One region of the Nesterenkonia populi genome, then DNA from elsewhere that is predicted to be linked to it. Evidence: predicted binding sites of a transcription regulator. Region 1 holds the regulator's gene; the other holds the start of a gene.

Region 1 (4,248 bases):
GCTGGGCGAGAGCGTCCCGGAGGCTGATCTTCTCCGTCTCATGGAGCACGAGGACCGCGGTGCCCGGCTCGCCGCTGACCCTGCGGACGTACTGGCCGGTGGTGTGCAGCTGCTCGACCGGCGGGATGCCGGTGCGTCGCGTCTGCTTGGCCGCGGCCGCCGCGGTGCTTGCCCATTCGGAGTGCTTCTTGGCCTCCCGGCCGGCCTTCCACTTCGCCACAGAGCGCTCGGCCTGCCAGGGAATGATCCTGTCGGCCCCCAGCTCGGCGGCGGACTCCACGGCCTGCAGGTCCCGCTTGTCCTTCGCCAGCGCCTGCACCAGGACGAGCCTGGGGAGTTGCTCCGGGTCGATGACGGATTCGCGGACCTCCAGGCGCAGCCGGCCCTCGCCGGATTCGCGCACGACGCCGCTCACCCGGGTCCGCTCCGTGTCGGAGAGCTGGATCTCCTCGCCGGGCGCCAGCCGCATCACGGTGGCGGCATGGTGGCCCTCTGCACCGTCCAGCAGGATGACTGATCCGGAGGTCGCGCCGTCGAGGGCGCCCGGCCGCAGGTGGAACAGGGGGGCCGTCATGCTCGCACCTGCGGGGTCACAGGGACTCCCAGGCCTCGCGGAACTTCTTGAACATGCCCTTGTGCTCGGTGGAGGACTCACCGGGCTTCTCGCCGCGCTCCTCCGCGAGCATCTTCAGCAGTTCGCGCTGCTTGTCGCTGAGCTTGGTGGGGGTCTCCACCTTCAGGTGCACCTTGAGGTCGCCGCGGCCGGTGCCCCGCAGATGGGCGACGCCCTTGCCCCGCAGAGTGATGACCTCGCCGGACTGGGTCCCGGGCTTGACCTCGAGCTCCTCGGTGCCGTCGAAGGTCTCGATCGTCGTCGTAGTGCCCAGCGCCGCGGAGGCCATCGGGATCGTGACCGTGGCGTGCAGATCGTTGCCGCGCCGGGTGAAGACGGCATGCGTGCGGACGTCCACTTCGATGAACAGGTCGCCCGGAGGGCCCCCGGCGACGCCGGCCTCCCCCTCACCGGCCAGGTGGATGCGGTTGCCGCGGTCCACGCCCGCGGGGATCTTCACCTTCAGGGTGCGCCGCTCACGGACCCGGCCCTGGCCGTCGCACTCCTTGCAGGGATCTTCGATGATGTTGCCGAAGCCGGTGCAGCGCGGGCAGGTCTGGGTCTGCACCACGGTGCCGAGGATGGATCGCATGGGGCGCTGGATCTGGCCCTGGCCGTGGCAGTCGGGGCAGGTGGTCGGCCTGGTGCCGGGCTGCATTCCGGATGAGTCGCACACGGAGCAGCCGACCGCCGTCTCGACCTCGACCTCCTTGGTGGTGCCGAAGACAGCATCGCGCAGGTCGATGCGCACCCGCAGGAGGGCGTCCTGGCCGCGCCGGGTACGACTGGCGGGGCCTGCCGAGCCCCCGCCGAAGAAGGTCTCGAAGATGTCGCTGAAGCCGCCGAAGCCGCCCCCGCCCCCTCCGAAGCCGGCGGGACGGCCCTCGGGGTCACCGGTGGCGTCATAGTTCTGCCGCTTCTGGGGGTCCGCGAGCACCTCGTAGGCCGTGCCGAGCAGCTTGAACTGCTCCTCGGCATCCTCGGCGTCGTTGACGTCCGGATGCAGCTTGCGGGCCTTCTTGCGGTAGGCCTTCTTGATCTCCTCGGTCGAGGCGTTCCGAGAGACGCCCAGCGCCTCGTAGTAGTCAGAGCTCATCAGCTGTGGTTCTCACCCTTTTGGTTCTCTATTCGGACAGGATGCGCGAAAGGTACCGCGCCATGGCCCGCACGGCCGACATCGTTGAGGTGTAGTCCATTCGGGTGGGGCCGACGACGCCGAGCTTGGCGCCTTCGCCCCCGGCGTCGGAGGGCACGTACTCGGCGGCTACCACGGAGGTCTCCACCAGAGAACGGTGCGAGGTCTCCTGGCCGATCCGGATGGAGAGGCCCCGCCGGTCCTGCTGCATCTCGTGCAGCAGCCGCAGCAGGGTCACCTGCTCCTCCAGGGCCTCAAGGATCGGGGCGATGGAGGGGCCGAAGTCCCCGCCTGACTTGGCGAGGTTAGCAGTGCCGGCCATGATGATGCGATCCACCCGGCCCGACTCCAGCAGACCCTCGAGCGCGTTGGCGATGATCGCCATGGCCGGCCGCAGGGCAGGCTCGACGGCGCCCATCAGGCTCTCCGCCGGCAGGGGCAGGGCGGAGGCTGACCGGCCCGCGAGCTTCTCGGAGAGCCGAAGCCCGATCGTGTGGAGGGAATCGTCCTGTGCGGGCTGGGGCAGGGTGACCATCCGCTGCTCCACCTTGCCCGTGGAGAGGATCACGATCACCACCGCCCGGGTCCCGGTGACCGGGACGACGTCGACGTGCCGGATCTTCGCCGAGGTCTGCTGCGGATACTGGGCCACGGCCACCTGGTTGGTCAGCGTGGCGAGCAGCCGCACGGTCTGCTCAAGCATCGCCTCGTGGTCATCGGCGGTGTCCGCGAGCAGATCCATGGCCCGGCGCTCAGCCTTGGAGAGCGGACGGACCTCAGTGATCCGGTCGACGAACAGCCTGTATCCGGAGTCGGTGGGGATGCGCCCCGCAGAGGTGTGCGGGGCGGCGATCAGCCCGTCCTCCTCCAGCTGGGCCATGTCATTGCGGATGGTCGCCGGGGAGACCTCCAGGTTGTGCCGCTCCACGAGCGCCCTGGAGCCCACCGGCTCACGGGTGTGGACGTAGTCCTCCACGATGGCTCGCAGCACCTGCAGCCGCCGGGTGTCGGACACCGCGCACCTCCTTAGCACTCTCCAATGTCGACTGCTAATTATACGGGTGGACGCTGCTCCCGCCATGGCGCGTCGCCGCGAGCCGGGAGCCCCGCCTCACTAGAGTCTCACCCTATGCCGATGCACTCATGGGGACCGCAGGACCTCTCCGCCCACCGCCGAGCGCCTCAGCTGCCGCAGGCGCCGGCGGAGACAGGCACCGTCGTGGAGGAGACGGAGACCGGCTGGACGGGCGCCGTCGTCGGACTCGACCACGTCCACGGCGTCCGCAGCGTCCGGCTCGAGGACCGGCGCGGAGCCGTCCGAACCTTCCCGCTGGGCCCTGGGTTCCTCATCGACGGAGAGCCCGTGGAGCTCATTGCGCCCCAGCCCAGGACCGTCCGGGCAGCGCCCCGGCGCACCGCCTCAGGGTCCTTCGCCGTCACCGGCCAGAGGGCCCGGGCCGCTCGCGCCTCCCGCATCTGGGTCGAAGGCACCCACGACGCCGAACTGGTCGAGAAGGTCTGGGGCGACGACCTGCGCGCCGAAGGGATCGTCGTGGAGCCTCTCCACGGCGCCGACGACCTCAGGGGCGCCGTGGCCGAGTTCCAGCCCGCCCCCCACCGCCGCCTCGGAGTGCTGCTGGACCACCTCGTCCCCGGTTCGAAGGAGACCCGAATAGCCCAGGAGGTGATGTCTCAGCCGGGCGCCCGCGGAAACGTGCTCATCCTCGGCCACCCCTATGTGGACGTGTGGCAGGCCGTGAAGCCCGAACGCGTCGGCCTGGAGGAATGGCCGCGCATTCCTCGCGGCACCGACATCAAAGTCGGCACTCTCAGAGCGCTTGGCCTGCCGCACAGCAGCCAGCGCGACATCGCTCACGGCTGGAAGCAGATTCTCGGCCGGGTCCGCAGCTACGTGGACCTCGAGCCCACTCTGCTGGGACGCGTCGAGGAGCTGATCGACTTCGTGACGGTCTAGTCCCTGCTGGCGCGCCTCACCCGCTCATCATCCGGCGTGACACGCCCTCGTGCCCATTTCACAGGTATCAGCGGCTGTTCAGGCGGACAGTCGTAAAATTGGACGCATGTCGCAGTCGCACACTTCCCGCCCCACCGCATCCCAGCAGATGCGCGGCTCCGATTCGTCCGCCCCGCCGCTGACCCCTGAGGAGGATCGCCGGTGGGCCACCCTTGCCCACTTCGGCGGCCTCGCCGGATGCTTCCCCTCCTTGGGCGTCTACCTGATCTTCCGCGACCGCGGCCCCTTCACCGCGCAGGAATCCCGGGAGGCGCTGAACTTCACCCTGCCGCTGACCATCGTTCTGATCGCGCTCTTCGCGCTCGGATACCTGCCGGCCGTCGGCTGGATCTTCAGCCTCAGCGCCGTCTTCCTCTGGGCCATCATGGCCATCACCGGGCTCGTCGCGGGCGCAGAGTGCAACAAGGGCCGCCCCTACCGCTACCGACTCAACTTCCGCTTCATCGAGTAGGCCTCAGCCGGCCA
Region 2 (4,248 bases), 1.2 Mb from region 1:
CGACGAGTTCGACGACGTCGCCCCCTACTCCTCCGGCGAGGCCGGCAAGCACCGCTCCTCCGGCGCTTACGCCGCCGGCGGGCCAGCGGCTGCGGGCGGCTCCTCGGGGGCGATGAAGTGGATCGGCATCCTCGCCGCCCTGGCGATCGTGGCCGTGGCGGCCGTCTACCTGATCCTCCCGCTGCTCAGCTCCGATGATGACCCCGAAGCCGGTCAGGCCGGAGAGGACGAGGCGGTCGAGGAGGAGCAGGACACCGAGGATGAGGGTGAGGAGGCCGATGCCGAAGGCGAGGACGGCGAGAACGGCGAGGGCGCCGAGGACGAGGGCGGCGGGGATGAGGACGCCGCTCAGGAGGACGAGGACGGCGTCGACATGAGCACTCCGGTGCGGATCGCCAACGCAGGCGCCCCGGACTGGTCTGCCAGCGATGTCGACTACCGCCTCACCCAGGAAGGCTTCAACACCACCGGTCGGCTCGACTGGGACTCCTCGTGGGGCCAGGTCGGCACTCCCGTGGTCTTCTACCCCACTGAGGACGAGGCGGAGTTCGCCCAGGAGGTTGCGCAGGCGATGGGCTTCGAGAACACCTCCCACAACCCTGCCTGGGAGACCGCGGTGATCGTAGTCGGTCCCGAGTACTCCCTGGTGCACACCCAGGACGAGCTGGAGCAGTTCGTCGAATCACAGTGACGCCGCCCGTCCGCTGCCGGGAGCCCTGAGCCCTCAGCTCACTTCCGCGGGCGGTATCGTCTGTAGGCAGCGGCGATGACCGGGTCGACGGCGTAGTCCCACTCGCCGAGAGTCTGCATCAGCTCCGCGCCCTGCTTGGTCTTGAACTGGGTGATGCCGGTGGTCGGCTCGGTCCGCTCCAGGGAGGGGCTCACCCCGCCCAGGTTGAACCAGCGCAGCCTGTTCTCCACCAGGTGCTCGATCTGCTGAAGCTTCAGGAAGATCGGCGCCTCCAGCTTCCGCTGCTGCTCGGAGGATCCCGCGTAGAGGGCGTGGCCGGTCTCGCCCTGGCCCACGTACAGGCTCGTCGCCAGCTGCTGGCCCTCAGAGCTGGCGAGGAAGATCGTGGTCTCGGCGATCCCGGAGCTGCTCAGCGCCTCCATCAGCGTCCTCACGCCCTCCTTGGGGCGGGGGGTGAACCCGTGGCGCTGCGCGGTCTGCAGATGAAGCGCGTAGAAGTCCTCCAGCGACTCCGTCCCGTGCCGGGTGACCTCAACCCCGCTGCGGGCCGACTTCCGCATGGATTTGCGGGCGCTGGAGCTCATCCCGGCGAGCACGTCGTCGACGTCGAGCGGCTCCCCGTCCTCTGAGGCCAGGGGAATGCGCGCCTGGAACTGGGGCCAGCCGGCTTCCAGGCTCATGCTGATCGGCAGGTCCTTCCACCCCAGTCCGATCAGCTCCGCCTGCAGCGCGAGGGCCTCCTCGTCGACATGGTCGGGCTCGACGTCGGGGATGGTCCTGGCCTGTTCGGCGGCCAGCGCGTCGCGGATCGTGCCGGCGCTCCACCGGCGGGCCACTGTGGGCAGGCCCATGCGGATCAGGAAGGCCCCGGTGGACTTCAGGTACTCGGTCAGCGCCGGCAGCACCGCGGGGTAGGAGGTGTGCGCGGGGTCGATCACCGGGCCCTCGGGGATGTAGGCGAAGTGTTTGCGGCCTAGCACTGGAATCCGCTCCGGGATCGGCACCCGTTTGCCCAGCACCAGCGCCGTGCCCACCAGGTTCTCTCCCTGCCAGATCCCCAGGGCCTGGGAGCGCCAGGAGCTTACTCGCGCCCAATGCGGGTTCTGCAGGAAGTTCGCCTCCGGCCGGGAGGCCAGGAAGCCCAGGTGCTCCTCGGCGGCAATGGGGCGGATCGTCACAGCGCTCATCGCGCCAACAATACCGTGGGGGCACTCCCGGGAGAGGTGCTTCTCCCTTGCACTCGGAGGGGGTGAGTGCTAAGAATTGTATTAGCACTCTCAGAGTGAGACTGCTAAAGCTGAACCTGACAGGTGAAGGCCATTCGGTGCTCCCGGTGACGCGGGAGCGGGCCGTCCGTCGCGGGCATCTGACAGGGTTCCCCCAACATCGTCAGATCACAAAGGTCCAGGAAGGACAGTGCAGACATGGCCAAGACCATTGCATTCGACGAAGAGGCCCGCCGGGGCCTCGAGCGGGGCCTGAACGCCCTCGCCGACGCCGTCAAGGTCACCTTGGGCCCCCGCGGCCGCAACGTGGTGCTCGAGAAGTCCTGGGGTGCCCCCACCATCACCAACGACGGCGTCTCCATCGCCAAGGAGATCGAGCTCGAGGACCCGTACGAGAAGATCGGGGCCGAGCTGGTCAAGGAGGTCGCCAAGAAGACCGACGACGTCGCCGGCGACGGCACCACCACCGCCACCGTGCTCGCGCAGGCGCTCGTCAAGGAGGGCCTGCGCAACGTGGCGGCCGGTGCTGACCCGGTCGGACTGAAGCGCGGCATCGACACGGCGGTCGAGGCGGTCACCGAGGAGCTGTTCAAGGCTGCCAAGGAGATCGAGACCACCGAGCAGATCGCTGCCACCGCCTCCATCTCCGCCGCCGACAAGCAGATCGGTGACCTGATCGCTCAGTCCATCGAGAAGGTGGGCAAGGAAGGCGTCATCACCGTCGAGGAGTCCAACACCTTCGGCCTGGAGCTGGAGCTCACTGAGGGTATGCGCTTCGACAAGGGCTACCTCTCCGGCTACTTCGTCACCGACGCTGAGCGTCAGGAGGCCGTGCTGGAGGACCCCTACATCCTCATCGCCAACTCCAAGATCTCCTCCGTGAAGGACGTCATCGGCGTGCTTGAGCAGGTCATGCAGTCGGGCAAGCCGCTGCTGGTCATCGCTGAGGATGTCGAGGGCGAGGCCCTGGCGGCCCTGGTGGTCAACAAGCTCAAGGGCACCTTCAAGTCCGTGGCTGTGAAGGCGCCCGGCTTCGGCGACCGCCGCAAGGCCATGCTGGCTGACATCGCCATCCTCACCGGCGGTCAGGTCATCGCCGAGGAGGTCGGCCTCAAGCTGGAGAACGCGACCCTCGACCTGCTGGGCACCGCCCGCAAGGTGGTTGTGACCAAGGACGAGACCACCATCGTGGAGGGTGCGGGCGACGCAGACGAGATCGCAGGCCGCGTCAGCCAGATCAAGGCCGAGATCGCCAACTCGGACTCCGACTACGACCGTGAGAAGCTCCAGGAGCGTCTTGCCAAGCTGGCCGGCGGCGTGGCCGTCATCAAGGCCGGCGCGGCTACTGAGGTGGAGCTCAAGGAGCGCAAGCACCGCATTGAGGACGCCGTCCGCAACGCTAAGGCTGCTGTGGATGAGGGCATCGTCGCCGGCGGCGGCGTGGCCCTGATCCAGGCCGGCGCCCGCGCGTTCGAGGGCCTGAAGCTTGAGGGCGACGAGGCGACCGGCGCGAACATCGTGAAGTTCGCCGTCGAGGCCCCGCTGAAGCAGATCGCCATCAACGCGGGCCTTGAGGCCGGCGTGGTGGCTGAGAAGGTCAAGGGCCTGACCGACGGCGTGGGCCTCAACGCTGCCACCGGCGAGTACGAGGACCTGCTTGAGGCCGGCATCAACGACCCGGTCAAGGTCACTCGGTCCGCGCTGCAGAACGCAGCCTCCATCGCCTCGCTGTTCCTCACCACTGAGGCCGTCGTGGCCGACATCCCTGAGAAGCAGCCGGCTGGTGCCGGCGCTGAGGGCATGGACCCGATGGGCGGCATGGGCGGCATGATGTGATCGTTGCCTGACCTCCTCATAGAAGAGCCCGTGAGGGCATTTCTTGAAGCAGAACTATGAGTTGGACTGAGTAATTGAATCTAGGTCGCGAGGGCCTGGGCCCGGTGCTGAATCGGGCCCAGGCCCTCGCGCTATGTCGAGACCCGATCGATGTCGTACTTCAGGTGGTCGAAGAAGTTATCCATGATTGCGCTGGCTGCGGCTTAAGGCATGCTGCGGCAGCCAATGAGGCTCGAGGGCCCCGCCGGGCCGGTGACTGCTTTTCTGCAGGCGCATCGGTCAGGAGATCTTCGTATGTGCCTGGGTGGACTCGCGGGCGATCAGCTGCGGCTGGAATACGGTGTGCTCGACCGGCGAGCAGGGGTCCTTTATGGCACGCTCAAGAAGCTTGGCGGCGTGTTTGCCCATCTCTGCTGAAGGTTGGCGGACGGAGGTTATGGGTATGGTCGCGTTCGCAGCGAACTCAATGTCGTCGTACCCGGCGAGCATCATCGT

What was found. Region 1 encodes HrcA, which represses chaperone genes, less so after heat shock. Its sites were predicted from a motif close to TTNGCACTCGNNNNNNNCGAGTGCNAA; they were not measured.
Region 2: a site for HrcA is predicted at 1,960-1,986, ahead of groL (chaperonin GroEL). Genes of this name have one in related genera too.

What each region holds. Positions count from the first base shown of each region.
Region 1 covers NZ_VOIL01000001.1:1,595,559-1,599,806, reverse strand. The annotation lists gene FWJ47_RS07370 (16S rRNA (uracil(1498)-N(3))-methyltransferase) at 1-574, opposite strand, end outside; gene dnaJ (molecular chaperone DnaJ) at 591-1,709, opposite strand; gene hrcA (heat-inducible transcriptional repressor HrcA) at 1,738-2,763, opposite strand; gene FWJ47_RS07355 (DUF3097 family protein) at 2,878-3,723, shown strand; gene FWJ47_RS07350 (DUF4870 domain-containing protein) at 3,830-4,234, shown strand; gene hemW (radical SAM family heme chaperone HemW) at 4,238-4,248, opposite strand, start outside.
Region 2 covers NZ_VOIL01000001.1:426,066-430,313, reverse strand. The annotation lists gene FWJ47_RS02025 (LytR C-terminal domain-containing protein) at 1-691, shown strand, start outside; gene FWJ47_RS02020 (lipid II:glycine glycyltransferase FemX) at 730-1,878, opposite strand; gene groL (chaperonin GroEL) at 2,116-3,753, shown strand; gene FWJ47_RS02010 (LacI family DNA-binding transcriptional regulator) at 4,033-4,248, opposite strand, start outside.